Regions from separate parts of the Micromonospora sp. NPDC049900 genome, predicted to be linked through region 2. Evidence: riboswitches for the same ligand, from Rfam matches in the RefSeq annotation. Region 2 holds a riboswitch; the other holds the start of a gene.

Evidence for each region. A riboswitch is a leader RNA that binds a small molecule or an ion and turns the genes downstream of it on or off. The one in region 2 is predicted to bind cobalamin.
Region 1: another riboswitch for cobalamin. It lies ahead of ACIBMZ_RS15505 (energy-coupling factor ABC transporter permease); the one in region 2 lies ahead of ACIBMZ_RS23435 (ABC transporter substrate-binding protein).

Annotation. Positions count from the first base shown of each region.
Region 1 is NZ_JBITKM010000005.1:357,990-365,419, forward strand. It holds gene ACIBMZ_RS15480 (hypothetical protein) at 1-456, opposite strand, end outside; gene ACIBMZ_RS15485 (alpha-glucuronidase) at 583-2,715, opposite strand; gene ACIBMZ_RS15490 (energy-coupling factor ABC transporter ATP-binding protein) at 2,747-3,646, opposite strand; gene cbiQ (cobalt ECF transporter T component CbiQ) at 3,643-4,386, opposite strand; gene ACIBMZ_RS15500 (energy-coupling factor ABC transporter substrate-binding protein) at 4,386-4,715, opposite strand; gene ACIBMZ_RS15505 (energy-coupling factor ABC transporter permease) at 4,712-5,404, opposite strand; cobalamin riboswitch at 5,434-5,609, opposite strand; gene ACIBMZ_RS15510 (DUF2267 domain-containing protein) at 5,735-6,139, shown strand; gene ACIBMZ_RS15515 (roadblock/LC7 domain-containing protein) at 6,144-6,563, opposite strand; gene ACIBMZ_RS15520 (hypothetical protein) at 6,861-7,430, shown strand, end outside.
Region 2 is NZ_JBITKM010000012.1:121,389-128,818, forward strand. It holds gene ACIBMZ_RS23410 (alpha/beta fold hydrolase) at 1-174, shown strand, start outside; gene ACIBMZ_RS23415 (hypothetical protein) at 302-667, opposite strand; gene ACIBMZ_RS23420 (NYN domain-containing protein) at 871-1,434, opposite strand; gene ACIBMZ_RS23425 (SDR family NAD(P)-dependent oxidoreductase) at 1,841-3,301, opposite strand; gene ACIBMZ_RS23430 (ArsR/SmtB family transcription factor) at 3,665-4,036, shown strand; cobalamin riboswitch at 4,208-4,380, shown strand; gene ACIBMZ_RS23435 (ABC transporter substrate-binding protein) at 4,410-5,393, shown strand; gene ACIBMZ_RS23440 (FecCD family ABC transporter permease) at 5,444-6,454, shown strand; gene ACIBMZ_RS23445 (ABC transporter ATP-binding protein) at 6,454-7,215, shown strand; gene ACIBMZ_RS23450 (CbiX/SirB N-terminal domain-containing protein) at 7,212-7,430, shown strand, end outside.

The sequences.
Region 1 (7,430 bases), on a different contig from region 2:
CAGCGCCTTGACCTGCTTGGTCGGGTCGACGTCCTCAAGCTGCTTGGTGAAGTCCATGCCGGCCTGCGCACCGGCCGCACCCACATCGATCTTCAGCCAGCGCTTGCCGCCCATGCTGGCGCGGTCGGCCTCCGGGACCTCGACGTAGACCGCGGTCTCGATCATCCGGATGGTCGTCGGCTTGCCGTCCGAGTCGGTGGTCGTCATCTCGACCTTGATCGGGTCACGCAGATCGATGACACCCTGCGCGGTGATCTTCTCGCCGCCCGCCGTGCCCTGCATCGACATGGTCACCGAGTCGCTGGACTCGGTCTTCTCCACGGTCTTCTGCAGCGACCCCTTGAAGTCCTTGGCGAGCTGCTCCAGCACGTTCGGCTGCGCCGCAGCATCCGAGTCGGACGACGAACCGCCGCCGCAGGCGGTCATCGCGAGTGCCGTGAGCGCGGAGACCGCCACGACGGCGACCCTCTTGGACAGTGACAACTGACAGCCCCATTCCCTGGACAACGCTGGGGGACCTCCCCCAGGCAGACCGCCGACACGCTACCGGAGTCGGTCAACCCCCACCGACTCCGCCCGGCCTCAGAACAGCGGACGACCATACGTGTCCGGCACTCCGGACTTGCGATGGAAGTACGCGTTGACCTGATCGCACCACTCCTGGGCACTGCGTCGTTGCTCGGCCAGACGCTCATCCACCCGGGCGTACACGGCCGGGTCGACCAGCCCGGCCAGCGCCGCCCAGCGGTCACTCATCGCCGTCACCTCGGCGACCCCGGCGAAGTGCGTGTCGTAGATGTGCTGCACCACGGTGCTCCCGCTGTGCAGCACGTGGTCGTAGCGGACGTGGTGGAAGAAGAGCAGCAGCTCGTCGGGGCACTGCTCCACCGACTCGTACACCTGCGACCAGGGCGGCGGGTACTGGCCGGTGAAGCCGGTGCCGGTGGCCCGGGTCCGGTCCACGCCCACCCCGTTCCGGTCGGCGAAGTGGTAGGTGCCCCATCTCGTGTACTCGTACCCGTCGACGTCCGGACCGTAGTGCAGCCCGGGTCGCACCATGAAGCCCACCCCGAGCGGGGCGGTGTACCGCTCGTAGGTGCGCCACGAGTCGTCCATGATCTCGTGCAGCGTCCGCCGCAGCAGCTCGGGATCGGCACCGGCCGCCGGATCGAAGGTCAGGTCGATCCACTCGTCGAGCACCTCCTCCGGACGCAGGCGCGGGTCCCAGGCGAGCCGGCCGTAGGCGTACAGGTTGGCCTGGGCCAGCGGGTGACCGGTCCAGAACGGGTCGTCGCCCACGTTGGAGACGGCGGCCAGTCCACCGCCGTCGGCGGCCACGTCGGCGACCGTCGGCCCGTCCTCGCCCCACGGCGTGAACCGCAGCACCTCGTGCCACCACGGCGCCAGATAGCAGACGTGCCGCTGCTGGCCGGTGTACTCCTGGGTCACCTGGAACTCGACCGCCAGCCGGGTGCCCGGCATCGCCGCGATCACCGGGGAGACCGGCTCCCGCGTCTGGAAGTCCACCGGACCGTGCTTGACCTGCACGACCACGTTGTCCCGGAAGCGACCGTCGAGCGGGGCGAAGGTGTCGTGGGCGGCGCGGGCGCGGTCGGTGGAGCGGTCCCGCCAGTCCTGCCGGTGGTTGTAGACGAAGGCCCGCCAGTGCACCACGCCCCCGTACGGCGCCAGCGCCTCGGCCAGCAGGTTCGCCCCGTCGGCGTGGTCACGGTCGTAACTGAACGGGCCGGGCTGTCCCTCCGAGTCGGCCTTCACCAGGTAGCCGCCGAAGTCCGGGATGCGGTCGTACACCCGGGCGGTGGTCTCCGCCCACCAGGCGGCCACCTTCTCGTCGAGCGGGTCGGCGGTGGACAGCCCACCGACCATCACCGGCGCGGCGAAGTTCACCGACAGGTGCACCCGGATGCCGTACGGGCGCAGGTCGTCGGCGATCTCGGCGACGTCGTCGAGCCGGTCGGTGAGCAGCCGCGCCTCGGTGGCGTGCACGTTGACGTTGTTCACCGACACGGCGTTGATCCCGCACGCCGCCAGCAGCCGCGCGTACGCCCGCACCCGGGCCCGGTCCGGGTGCGCCCGGCCGTCCCGCCAGAGGATCGACCCACCGGCGTACCCGCGTTCGACCTGGCCCATCACCGGGTGCACGTCGACGTTGTCCCAGTGGTCCAGCATCCGTCGCCGCATCACCGGCCGGTACGCCCGCGCCGGATGCGGAGCGCCGAACGCCGCCTCACCGAGCCGGACCACGTGGAACAGCCCGTAGAGCAGTCCCGCCGGTTCGTCGGCCAGCACCACCGTGACCTCGCCGTGGCGCACGACCGCGTACCCCTCGTCGCCGAGCGGCCCGCCCCCGGCGGCGGCCAGGTCGGCCCGCGCGGCGTCGAGGACCCGTTGCGTCCCGTCGTCGTCCACGACGGACGGTGTGCGGTCGGACGGCGCGGTCCCGCCCGGCCGACCGGCGGTCCCGGTCAGGGCGAGGACGAGGTGGGCGGGTGGGCCGTCGGCGGAGCGGCGGAACGTGCCGCCGTGCGTGGCGCAGGCGAGTCGGACCTCGTGCAGCACCGTGTCGACGAGCAGGCCGTCGCCGTGGACGAGCGTGTGCCGGGCACCGACGGCGCGGAACGCGGCCGGCGGTAGCCAGGCGGGATGGACGTCGGTCGGGTCGGGGCCGGTGTGCTCCGGGCGAATCCGTCGCATTGCGCAGATCGTAACCATCTTGATCGATGCGTCAAGGTCCTTCCGGAACCTTTCGGCCGGTACCGACCGCAGCGTCCAACAGCCGGGCCAACTCCGCCGGGGTCCGTGGCCGGGCCCCGGCCAGGTCGGGCACGCGGTCCAACAGCCGGTGCACCACCGGCGCCCACGCCGGAGTCAACGCGGCACCGTCGAGCAGGTCCCCGCCGCCCAACTCGGCACCGCTCACGCCCTGCCGGATCCGGCCGCCCGCCACCAGCACCCGCTCGTCGGCCCACCGGTATGCCAGGTCCACGTCGTGCGTGGCCAGCAGCAGCGTGGTGCCGGCCCGGTGCAGGGCGTCGAGCGTCCGCAGCAGCGCCTCCACCCCCGACGGGTCCAGCCCGGCGGTCGGCTCGTCGAGGATCAGCACCCGGGGTCGCAACGCCACCGCTCCGGCGATCGCCACCCGCTTGCGCTGCCCGTACGACAGCAGGTGGGTGGGACGGTCGGCGAGGTCGGTGATCTCCAACGCGGCCAGCGCCTCGGCACAGCGCTGCCGCACCCGCGCGTCGTCCAGACCGAGGTTGACCGGCCCGAACGAGACGTCCTGGAAGACGGTCGCAGCGAACAACTGGTCGTCGGGATCCTGGAGCACCAACTGCACCTGCTGGCGGACGTCGAGCAGCCCGGCCCGGGTCCGACGCAGCGGCACCCCGCCGACCAGCACCGTGCCCGAGTCGACGGCCGACGCGCCGACCATCAGCCGGAACAGGGTCGTCTTGCCGCCGCCGTTGGGCCCCAGCACGGCCATCCGCCGCCCGGCCGGCACCCGCAGGTCGACGTCGGTCAGCACCGGACGGTCCGCCTCGTACCCGAAGCTGACCCCGCGCAGCTCCAGCAGCGGCGGGTCACCGACCTCGCGCGGCTCCGACAGGGGCGGGTCGCCGCTCACCCGAACACCACCAGCAGCCGGGTGGACAGCACCACCGCCGCCAACAGCAGCACGGTGACCGCCAGGAACGCCACCGACGGTTGCCGCACCTCGGTGCGTACCGCCAACGAGCCGGTGTAACCGCGCAGCGCCAACCCCTCCTCCCACCGCCGGGCCAGCGAGAACGCCCGGACGAAGACCGCGCCGGCCTGCCCGGCCAGCGACCGGTAGGTGCTGGCCCAGGTCCGGTAGCCCAGCCGGGCCGCCTGGGCCTGCCGCACCGCGTGCACGCTCTCCAACAGCAGGAACAACATCCGGTAGATCAGCGCGGCCACCTCGGTGACGGCGCTGGGCACCCCGAGACGCTGGAGCCGGGGCAGCACGTCGGCAAGCGGCGTGGTGGCGGCGAACAGCAGCAGACAGAGCAACGCGGCGCAGGCTCGACCGGCGGTCGTGGCGGCCGTCGCCACCCCCTCCGGCGCCCACCGCACACGCGTCGGGCCGGAGACCGCCACCAGCATCGGCACCGAACCGGTCAGGATGAACAACAGCGGCGTCCGGGCCGCCCGGACCAGCAGGCGCGGCGGCAACGCCGCCGGCCCGAGCAGCGCCACCGTCGCGGTCAGGCCCACCACCAGGGCGCCCGGCCACGGCGGCAGGAGCAGCGCACAACCCAGCAGCCCCAGGGCCAACAGGGCCTTCTCCGCCGGGTGGCGGCACCGCCAGGGGCTGGCGTACGCCGCCACGTCCAACGCGAGCACTAGTCGGTGGTCTTCTCCCCGGTCGCGGACTGCTCGCCACGCAGCCGCTGCCGGGTCCGGGCGACCCCGAAGTAGTAGCCGAGGAAACCGGCCCCGAGGGCGGCCTGGAGCGCGAACAACGCCGACTCGATCTCACCCGACGGCGGCTCGTAGATCGAGCTGAACCACGGCTCGTAGTCGGGATGGTCGTTGACGATCGCCTCCTCGGCGAGGGCGTCGGCACCGGTGAACGGCTCATCGCCGCTGCCCAGCCCCAGCACCAGCGGCGCCACCGCCAACGCCACCACGGCGAGCAGCAACAACAGGTTGGTCCGGCCGAACGACTTCACGCCACCGCTCCCTCGGTCGTCGGGGCCGGACGGCGCAGTACGCCGAGCCGGCGGAGTTCCTGCGGACTCACCCGGACCAGCAACCGCACCACCAGGACGGTGAGCAGCCCCTCGCTGATCGCCAGCGGGATCTGGGTGACCGCGAAGATGGACCCGAACTTGGCAAGCGCGCCGACGAAGCCCGAATCCGGGTCGGGGAAGGCCAACGCGAGCTGCGCACTGGTCACGCAGTAGGTCGCCAGATCGGCCAGGGCGGCGGCGAAGAACACCGAGATGCCGAGGCCGCCACCGAGCCGGCGGACCAGCGCGTACACGCCGAAGGCCACCCAGGGGCCGACGATGGCCATCGAGAAGACGTTCGCGCCGAGCGTGCTCAACCCGCCGTGCGCCAGCAGGAGTGCCTGGAACAGCAGCACGATCGTGCCGAGCACACTCATCACCGGTGCCCGGAACAGGATCGCCCCGAGCCCCACACCGGTCGGATGGGAACAGGAGCCGGTCACCGAAGGGATCTTCAGCGCCGACAGGACGAAGGTGAACGCCCCGGCCGCGCCGAGCAACAGCTTCGCGTCGGGATTCGCGCGGACCTGCTGGACCAGGTTGCGTGCACCGTGGATGACGAACGGCGTCGAGACCGCGAACCATGCCGCCGCCTGCACCGGTGGTAGGTAGCCCTCAGCGATGTGCATGAGTCGACCTCCCCTTCCAACACCTCGTGGACGAGATCACACGTCGGGGTCGGTCTCCTGGCTCCCGGATCGTCGCGAACTCCGGCCTTCCCAGGTCCTCCACGGACCCAGTGGCGTACAAGTCGGAGTGAACTCCCCGGTCACAGTGGCGAGGGCCGCGCCGGTCTCACACCGGCTTCCCATTACCGCGACGGCGAGACGTTATCCGTTCCGCGCACCGGCGCACAAGACTCGTCGATACCCCGACGACCGTACTCGGGTGAAGAGTGCCGTTTGTCACGACGATTCCCGGGTAGACGCCAGATCCGTTGCGAGAAAGGGGCCGGCGGGTTGGACGAGAACGAGTTCATCGACTCGGTGGCGAACCGCACCGGCGCGTCGACGGAGCAGGCGACCGCCATCGCGCGCGCAACCCTGACCACGCTGGCCGAGCGGATCGACGGAGGCGAGGCCCGGGACCTGGCCGAGCAACTCCCGGAAGGGCTGCGGGCGTACACGTTCGCGCCCAGCGAGACCGCCGAACGCTTCGGGCTCGACGTGTTCGTCCAACGCGTCGGCGGCCGGGCCGACGTCGACCCCGACCTGGCCGAGGCCGGCATCCGGGCGGTCCTGGACACCATTCGAGGTGACGTCGCCCCCGCCGCATACGACGACGTCATCGCGAACCTGCCGGCCGAACTGTGGCAGGTGGCCAACCCGGCGCCGTCCTACGACGCGCAGCGCGACCGCGGCTAGCGGATCACCGGCCGGTCAGGTGGGGCGCCGGCTCCACGTACACCGGCAGGTGATCGCCGGCCTGCGCACAGAACAGGGCGACCTCGTACGCCATGTCCCCGACCTCCGCCGAACCGTCGATACCGACGGTGAGGATCGCCCCGTTGCCGGCGGTGGCGTGGAACAGGAACGCCCGCGACATCTGCACCACCACCTGATGCAGCTCGCCGTTGCCGCACAATCGTGCGGCGGCCAGACCCAACGCCTGAAGCCCACAGACCACACTGGACAGTTGCTCGGCGATCTCCTCGTCGATGCCCCGCGAGGCCCCCAGCATGATGCCGTCCGGGGAGAGCACCACCGCGAACTTGGCACCGGGCACCCGATCCACGATGTCGTCGAGCGCGGCGTTGAGGTTCTCGGCGGTGACCAGGGCATGGGTCATAAGGCGCTGTCCTCTCGTCGAAACTCCTACGTTCGTACCAGAGAAGACGCGGTGTCAGGGGCCCTACGTTCCCCCGAACCTGTTCCCTGATCCCCCTAACGTACGACGCCGCTGGTCACCCTAATCGGACGGGTCGGACGTCACGGTCACACCGAGAACCGTTCCTCTGACCGACCGTGATGTAAGGAGGGGTCCCCTGCTAACGCCTCGTGCATAGCAGGGGACCCCTCCTTACATCCACACCTCGCCCGGCGGCCTCATGTCGCGGCGGTTGCCTACGGTGATCAGAATGGCGGGATGACGCGTACCCGCTGGACTGCCCTGATCGCGGTGGCCGCTCTCGCGACGGTCGCCGGCTGCTCCGACGGGGCGGAGTCGGAGTTGCCGGTGCGGGCAGCGCCGTTGCCGGCCGAGGTGCGGGGGCTCGGTGCGGCGGTGCTGGCGGTGCCGGTGGCGGACGAGCGGCGCAGCGACCTGGTCGGGCTGCTGGCGGTGGACCGGTTCGGGGACGACGTGGCGGGGCTGACGCCGGTCCGGCGGCACGTCGACCTCGCCCTGGGCGATCCCCGGTTCCCGACGGTCGCGCGGGGCCTGGCGGAGGACCGCCGGGACGCGCTGCTCGTGGGCGGGCGGTTGCGGGATGTCACGCTGCCCGAGCACACGTACGCCCGGGAGGTCACCGGCGTCGGCGTCGGGCTGGCGATCACCGGCTCCCGGTGCCTCACGGTGACCGGCGCGGGGGCGATCGCGCAGCCGTCGGTGGAGGCGTCCTGTTCTGCCGCCGAGTTGGGTGGTGTGGTGTGGCAGGACCGGCCGCGCACCGGGTACGGCGGGATCGACCTGGAGACCGGGGCGGCGAGTGCGCCC
Region 2 (7,430 bases):
CTGGCAGAGTACGTGCCGAACGTGAAGGTGGTCAGCCTGGACTGCGGTCATTGGATCCAGCAGGAGAAGCCGCAGGAGACGAACCAGGTGATTCTCGCCTGGCTCGGCCGGCCGGATGAGCCGCCCACTACCTGCGGAGTGTCACTCTCTCGTCACCGTGGACCGGCCGACTGACGGCAGAACGCAACACGGCCACCGCTGTGCCGCCTTCGAATCGAATTCGGTGGACCGTGAGTGACGGCGCTGGCGGTGGTTCGGTGGGCTGCCCTGGCGGCCAGCGGCCTGTCGAGCAGGCGGTCGGTCAGCGGCGACCGGTGGCCAAGGCGACGAGGTACTGCCCGCCGCCCGCGTCGACGCTCGCGGTCACCGGCAGTCCGGGCACCAGCCGGGAGAACCGGTCGACCAGCCATTCCGCCGCCTCCTCGGCATCCTCTCGACGTGGACAGCGGGCGACCAGTTCGCGGCCACCCTTGCGTTCGAGTCGCTCGGCGACGGCGATCAGCGATGCCGGTTCCACCACGTGCAGACGCTCCGGCCAGGCAATGACCACCTTGACCGCGCCTTTGCGGGTGTTGCAGGCACGATGCGCGAGCCGCTCGGCGACCCGGGCCTTCTTGTCGGCGGTACGGCTGTCGACGCTGGGACCACGCGGGTCATTCACCGACATGTGGGGGTCGACCGACTCGTCGCAGACCCAGCATCGCCAACCGTCACGCCTCGCGACGTCATCGAGGGAACTCATCCGAGCAAACTAGCCTGGCAGCCCTCGGCGAACGGCAGCACGGGCCACGGCGAGCACCAGGTGGGGCCGGCCTGTCGCGGCTTGTCCGCCGTGACCTGGTGCTCGCCGTCAGTCGGATGCCGTCCGGCCTACAGGAAGCGCTCCGGGTCGAAGTCGTCGAGGTCGATGATGCGAACCCGAGGAAGCACGTTGGTGAAGCAGCCCGCGTCCTCCTCGAGGTCGAACACCTGCAGGCCCGGCAGCTCGGCGAAGCCGGCGTTGAGGAACTCCTTGAACCCGACGACCGCGACCTGATGGTCACCGTGCAGGAGCTCCCCGATCTGCGGTAGGAAGTCGCCGTCGTGGCTGGCGAGCATCACGTTGCCAGGGCGTCGGGCGATAGCGTCCAGCGTTCGCTGGATGCCGATGTCCACCACCTTCTGCTCCGACGATCCGGCGAGCGGGATGGGCCGGTATTCCATGCTCAGGAGGGCCCGGACGAAGGGCATCGGCAGACCGCCACCCGAGGCGTTGAGGAAGAACAGCCCCTTCACCGGCCGCTGCCACGTGTCCCGCGCGAAGTCCCGCAGACGCTCCCACCGCGGTCGCTCCGCAGGTGCCGGTCGGCGCTCCAGAACACTGTTGCCGAGAGTGGCATCGATGTTCTCCCCGTCCACGATGAGGTACGTGACGGGCTCCGTCGTATCGGGCATAGGAGTACCTCTCGGGTCGAGCAGCGGGCGCGGGCCGGTCGAGCCCGAGCGTTGACGTGCCTGCGGAAGCTGTGCTCGTGGTCAGGGTATGCCTACCAGCGAGGGGGGACGGCATCGGCGTGGATGCGGCGGGGTCCTCGCGGGGCTTCAGACGGCCTTCTTCCACGTCACCAGGACGCTGACGATGACGTCGAGCACCAAGGCGAGGAGACGATGTACGCGGTGAGGACTCGTTCCTCTCAGCCGGCCTGGGGGCCGGAGGCGTCGGGTGACCGGAACCTGACGTCGGCGCCGCCACCCGGCGGGCGGCTGGCCGCCGGGTGGGGGAGGGCATGGGCGGGGTGCCGCGCTGTGCGGCCGGGCCTTCGAGCTGCTTGGCGGAGGTTGTCCCCGGGGTCAGCGCCGATCACCAGGCGCAGGGCGCGTAGTCCTTGAGGAAGCAGCCGTACAGGTCCTCGCCCTGTTCGCCGCGGACGATCGGGTCGTAGACCCGGGCCGCGCCGTCGACCAGGTCCAGCGGGGCGTGGAAGCCGTCCTCGGCCAGCCGCATCTTCGTCGGGTGAGGCCGTTCGTCGGTGATCCAGCCGGTGTCGACGCTGGTCATGAGGATGCCGTCGGCCAACATCTCCTGGGCACTGGTCCGGGTCAGCATGTTCAGCGCGGCCTTGGCCATGTTGGTGTGCGGGTGACCTGCCCCCTTGTAGCCGCGGCCGAACTGGCCCTCCATCGCCGACACGTTCACCACGTACTTGCGGCGGGCGGTCGCTGCGGCCATCGCCGGTCGCAGTCGGCTGACCAGTACGAACGGCGCGGTCACGTTGCACAGTTGCACTTCGAGCAGTTCGACCGGGTCCACCTCGTGCACCCGCTGCACCCAACTGTTGACCGGGTCGAGGTCGGGCACCAGACCGCCGGCGTCGATGGCGTTGGCTGCCGCGATCCGTTCCGGTGAGGCGGAGCCACTGGTCAGCGCCAGCGCGGTGAGCGCGTGTGGCGTGATGGTGGGCGAGGTCGGTGCCGCGATCAGGCTACCCGCCGGTTCGCTCCGGCCGGCAGGTTTGGCGAAGGTGATCATCTCCGGTAGCGGACCGTCCGGCAGGGCCGCCGCCTCTGCGGCGACGAGATGCGCGTACGCCGCGGGCGTGCGGCGGACGGTCTGCGCCGCGTTGTTGATCAGGATGTCGAGTGGTCCCTGGTCGCTGACCGAGTCAGCGAGGGCGATCACCTGGGCGGGGTCGCGCAGATCGATCCCGACGATCCGGAGGCGGTGGAGCCAGTCCCCGCTGTCGGGCATCGCGGCGAATCGACGGACCGCGTCGTGGGGAAATCGGGTGGTCACCGTGGTGTGCGCGCCGTCGCGCAACAGCCGCAGTGCGATGTACATGCCGATCTTCGCCCGGCCGCCGGTGAGCAGCGCGCGCCGACCGGTCAGGTCGGTACGGGCGTCGCGGCGCTCCCGGTTCAGGGTGGCGCAGGTCGGGCAGAGCTGGTGGTAGAAGGCGTCCACCTCGCGGTAGCGCTGCTTGCAGATGTAGCAACCACGCGGCTTGTGCAGGACGCCGGCGGTGGCACCCACGGTGGGGGAGACGAGCGGGTTGCCCTGGGTCTCGTCGTCGATGCGGCCCGGGGCACCGGTGGCGGTGGCTGCTGTCACCGCGCGATCGGCTGCCGCGATGGCATCCCGTCGGTCCTCACGTCGCCGTTGCTTGATCATTTTGTAGAGCTTCGCGGTGGCCCGCTGCACCCGCACCACGTCGGGATGATCGGGAGGCAGATCCTCCAACGCCTCGAAGACGCTGAGACAGGTCTCCAGTTGGGTCGGGTCAATGCGGTATTGACCGTTCTTCGCAATCTTGTCCGCCGTCATGCCGTCGATGTCCCGTTCCCTGCGCCGGATCCGTCCGGTCGACCCCACGTCCGACCCGGAACTGTACGCACCGGGCGGGCTCCGACGCATCCCGCGCCTGTTCGCCGGCCCGAAGACCGTCGCCACCCGTGACCCTCCGCGATGGAGGCACCGGCGACGCAGTCGCGCAGCGCGACGATGAGCGCCTCGATGTCGTCTGCGCCGAGCCCGGTGTCGCACCGCAGGCGGAGGTACTTGCCTGCCTCCGAGGAGTTCACGACTCCCCCCGGCGGGGGTACGGCGATGTCCGGTGGCGGGCAGCCGCACGAACTCCGGGTGATCCTGCCCTCGTTCACCAGCGGATCGACGGGGTGTGCTGCAACGATGCAAGGCGTGGGAACTGTGAAGACTGCGCCGCCCGCCATCTCGCCCCTCGCCGGCGAGCCGATCAAGCGTGCCGACGCCGAACGGCTCGCGGGGGTGCTGAAGGCGTTCGCCGACCCGGCCCGGCTACGACTGCTCAGCCTGATCCAGTCGGCTCCCGAGGGAGAGGCGTCGGTCAGCGACCTCACCGAGCCGCTCGGACTCTCCCAGCCGACCGTCAGTCACCACCTGCGGATCCTCACCGAGGCCGGCCTGCTCGAACGTGACAAGCGCGGCGTCTGGGCGTACTACCGCCTGGTGCCGTCCGCGATCGCCGCGGTCGCCGACCTGTTGACCCCACCGCGCAAGCGAGCAGCGAAGAAGTCTCGCTGAGTTCGTCTCTGATCCAGGCGGTGCCGGCACCCCACCACCGCTGTGACACCGGGACCCCAGACGTTTCGAGGCGTCCTGGTGCGACACCGACGCTCGGTTGCACCGTCCGCCTGAACCCACGTGCACTCCCGACCATGATCTAGGCCACGGTGACGGTGCTGCCTGCTTTGGTTAGGGTGGCCTCGCCGTGGTGTTCGGGAAGCCGGTGTGAGACCGGTGCGGCCCTCGCCACTGTGATCGGGATGCTGGAGGCCACGCAAGGTCACTGGGCGTAAGCCTGGGAAGGCCGGCCACCGGCGCACCACCCGTCAGCCAGGAGACCGGCCACGGCACCCGTACGACCGTCCACGAGGTGCTGGAAGGTGGTCCCGCTATGCGGTTCCCTGCGTCCTGGCGCGTTGCCGCGCCGCTCTCCATCGTGCTCGCCCTGCTCGGCGGATGCGCCACGACCGGCGACAGCGAGCCGGCTGCCACGGCCTCCGCCGCCGGGCCCGTCACACTCACCAACTGCGGCACCCCGGTCACGGTCCCGGGCCCTCCGGCGCGGGCGGTGACGATGAACCAGTCCGCCACCGAGATCATGCTGGCGCTCGGCCTGCATGACCGGATGGCCGGCACCGCCTACCTCGACGACGAGGTGCTGCCCGAGTACGCCGCCGCGTACGCGCAGGTGCCCGTGCTGGCCAAGGAGTACCCGTCGAAGGAGAAGCTGCTCGACCTCGCCCCGGACTTCGTCTACGCCTCCTTCTCCAGCGCGTTCGGCGACGAGGGAGCAGGTGACCGCGCCGATTGGCAGAAACTCGGCGTGACCACGTACCTCTCCACCGCCGGCTGCCCGAAGGACACCCGGCCGGCGAAGCTGGCGATGGACGACGTGTTCACCGAGATCCGGGAGATCGCCGCGATCTTCGGCGTCGCGGAGCGGGCCGAGACGCTGATCGCCGACCAGAAGCAACGCATCGCGGACGTGTCGGCGGGTGCGAAGGGCACGCGGGTGCTGTGGTGGGACGGCGGCAACGACGCGCCCAGTGCCGGCGCCTGCTGCGGCGGCCCGGCCATGATCATGTCTGCGGCCGGGGTCACCAACATCTTCGACGACCTGACCGGCAGTTGGGCCGACACCAACTGGGAGGCCGTCATCGAGCGCGACCCGGACGTCATCGTGCTCGTCGACGCGAGCTGGGACACCGCCGCCGCCAAGCAGGCGTTCCTCGAGAAGCACCCGGCGCTCAAGGACCTGCCCGCCGTCAGGGACAAGCGGTACGTCACCGTACCCTTCTCCGCCACCTCCGCCGGCGTGCGCAACGTGCTCGCCGTGGAGGCACTGGCCCGGGGCGTCGGCGGGATGAGCAACTGACCACCGTCACCACCCGGCCGGCACCGACCCCGCCCAAACCGACCCGGACGGTGCGACCGGCCGCCGCCGTGGTCGTACTCGCGGGTGTCCTGCTGTTGTCGGTGGCCGCGGCCGTGACGGTGGGGCCGGCAGACCTCTCACTGGGCACCGTGTGGCGGGTCGTCACCGGTCATCTCGGCCTGGCCAGTTCCGACGTGCCGCTGCTGCGCGACCACATCGTGTGGGAACTGCGGCTGCCGAGGGTCCTGGGCGCCGCCATGGTCGGGGCCGGCCTCGCCGCCTGCGGCGCCGTCATGCAGACCGTCACCCGCAACCCGCTCGCCGACCCGTACCTGTTGGGTGTCTCCTCCGGCGCGTCGCTGGGGGCCGTCGCCGTCCTCGTCCTGGGACTCGGCGCGGGCGCGGCGGCGCTCACCGGGGGAGCGTTCGTGGGGGCGCTCGCCGCGTTCGCCGTCGTGGTCGCCGCCGCCGGCCGGCGAGCGGTGCTGCGACCCACCCGGGTGGTGCTGGCCGGCGTCGCCGTCGCGCAGATGTGCGCCGCGCTGACGACGTTCGTGATCATCTGGGCGGCCCAGCCGCACGCGACCCAGAGCATCACCTTCTGGCTGTCCGGCTCGCTCGCCCGCGTGGACTGGACCGCCCTGGCGTGGGCGACGCCGCTGCTCGCGACGGGGTTCGCCGTGATCCTCCGGTTCGCCCGCGCGCTCAACGCGTTCGCGTTCGGCGAGGAGGCCGCCGCCGCCCTCGGCGTGGACGTGCGGCGTGTCCGATGGCTGCTCCTGGTCACCACGGCGCTGCTGACCGCCGTGCTGGTCTCGATCAGCGGCGCGATCGGGTTCGTCGGGCTGATCCTGCCGCACGCCGTGCGGCGGTTCACCGGCCCCGATCACCGGCGGCTGCTGCCGGTCGTCGTCCTCGCCGGAGCGATCTTCCTGATCTGGGTGGACACCGCGGCCCGGACCCTGTTCGACCCCCGCGAGCTACCGGTGGGCGTGCTGACCGCCCTGATCGGGGTGCCCGCGTTCGTGCTACTGCTGCGCCGAGGGGACCGGAGCACCTGATGCTGGAGATCCACGACGTCTCGTGGTCGGTGCCGGCCGCTCGACTCCTCGACGGGGTGACCTGCTCGGCGCCGCGCGGCACCCTGGTCGGACTGCTCGGCCCCAACGGGTCCGGCAAGACCACCCTGCTGCGGGTCGTCGCCGGGTTGATCGCCCCCGGATCCGGAACCGTGACCGTCGCCGGCGACGACGTGGCCGGGCTGCCGCGTGCCACCGCCGCACGACGGATGGCCCTGCTCGCCCAGTACGCCGAGACCGACCTCGACCTGACCGCACTCGACGTGGTACTGCTCGGCCGCACTCCGCACCGCCGCTCCCGCTGGTCGGACACCGACACCGACCGGGCCGCCGCCGCCGACGCCCTCGACCGCGTCGACATGACCGGCTACGCCCACCGCCGGTGGCAGACGCTCTCCGGTGGGGAACGCCAGCGGGTCCAACTCGCCCGGGCACTGGCCCAGGAACCGCAACTGCTCCTGCTCGACGAACCCACCAACCACCTCGACATCGGCCACCAGCTCCAGTTGCTGGGCCTGGTCCGGCGCAGCGGCGTCACCACCCTCGCCGCACTGCACGACCTCAACCTGGCCGCGATGTTCTGCGACCTCGTGGTGGTGCTGCGCCAGGGCCGGGTCGTCGCCTCCGGACCCCCTGCCGAGGTGCTGACGCCCGCGCTGCTCGCCGACGTGTACGCCGTGGACGCCGACGTCGCCCTGCACGACGGACGCCCGGTCATCACCTACCGGGCACCGGTGGCATGAACGTCCTGCTCGTCTCGCGCGGAGCGACGCACCACGGCGGCCACGACGCGATCCACCACCTCGCCGCGCAGGTCGCCGAGGCCACCGGCGTGCCGGTGCGGGCCTGCTTCCTCGACGGCGCCGAACCATCGCTGCACACCGCCCTCGACGCCGTACCGGAGCACGGAGAAGTCCTGCTCGTGGCCGCGCACCTACCGCCCGACCGGTACCTCGAC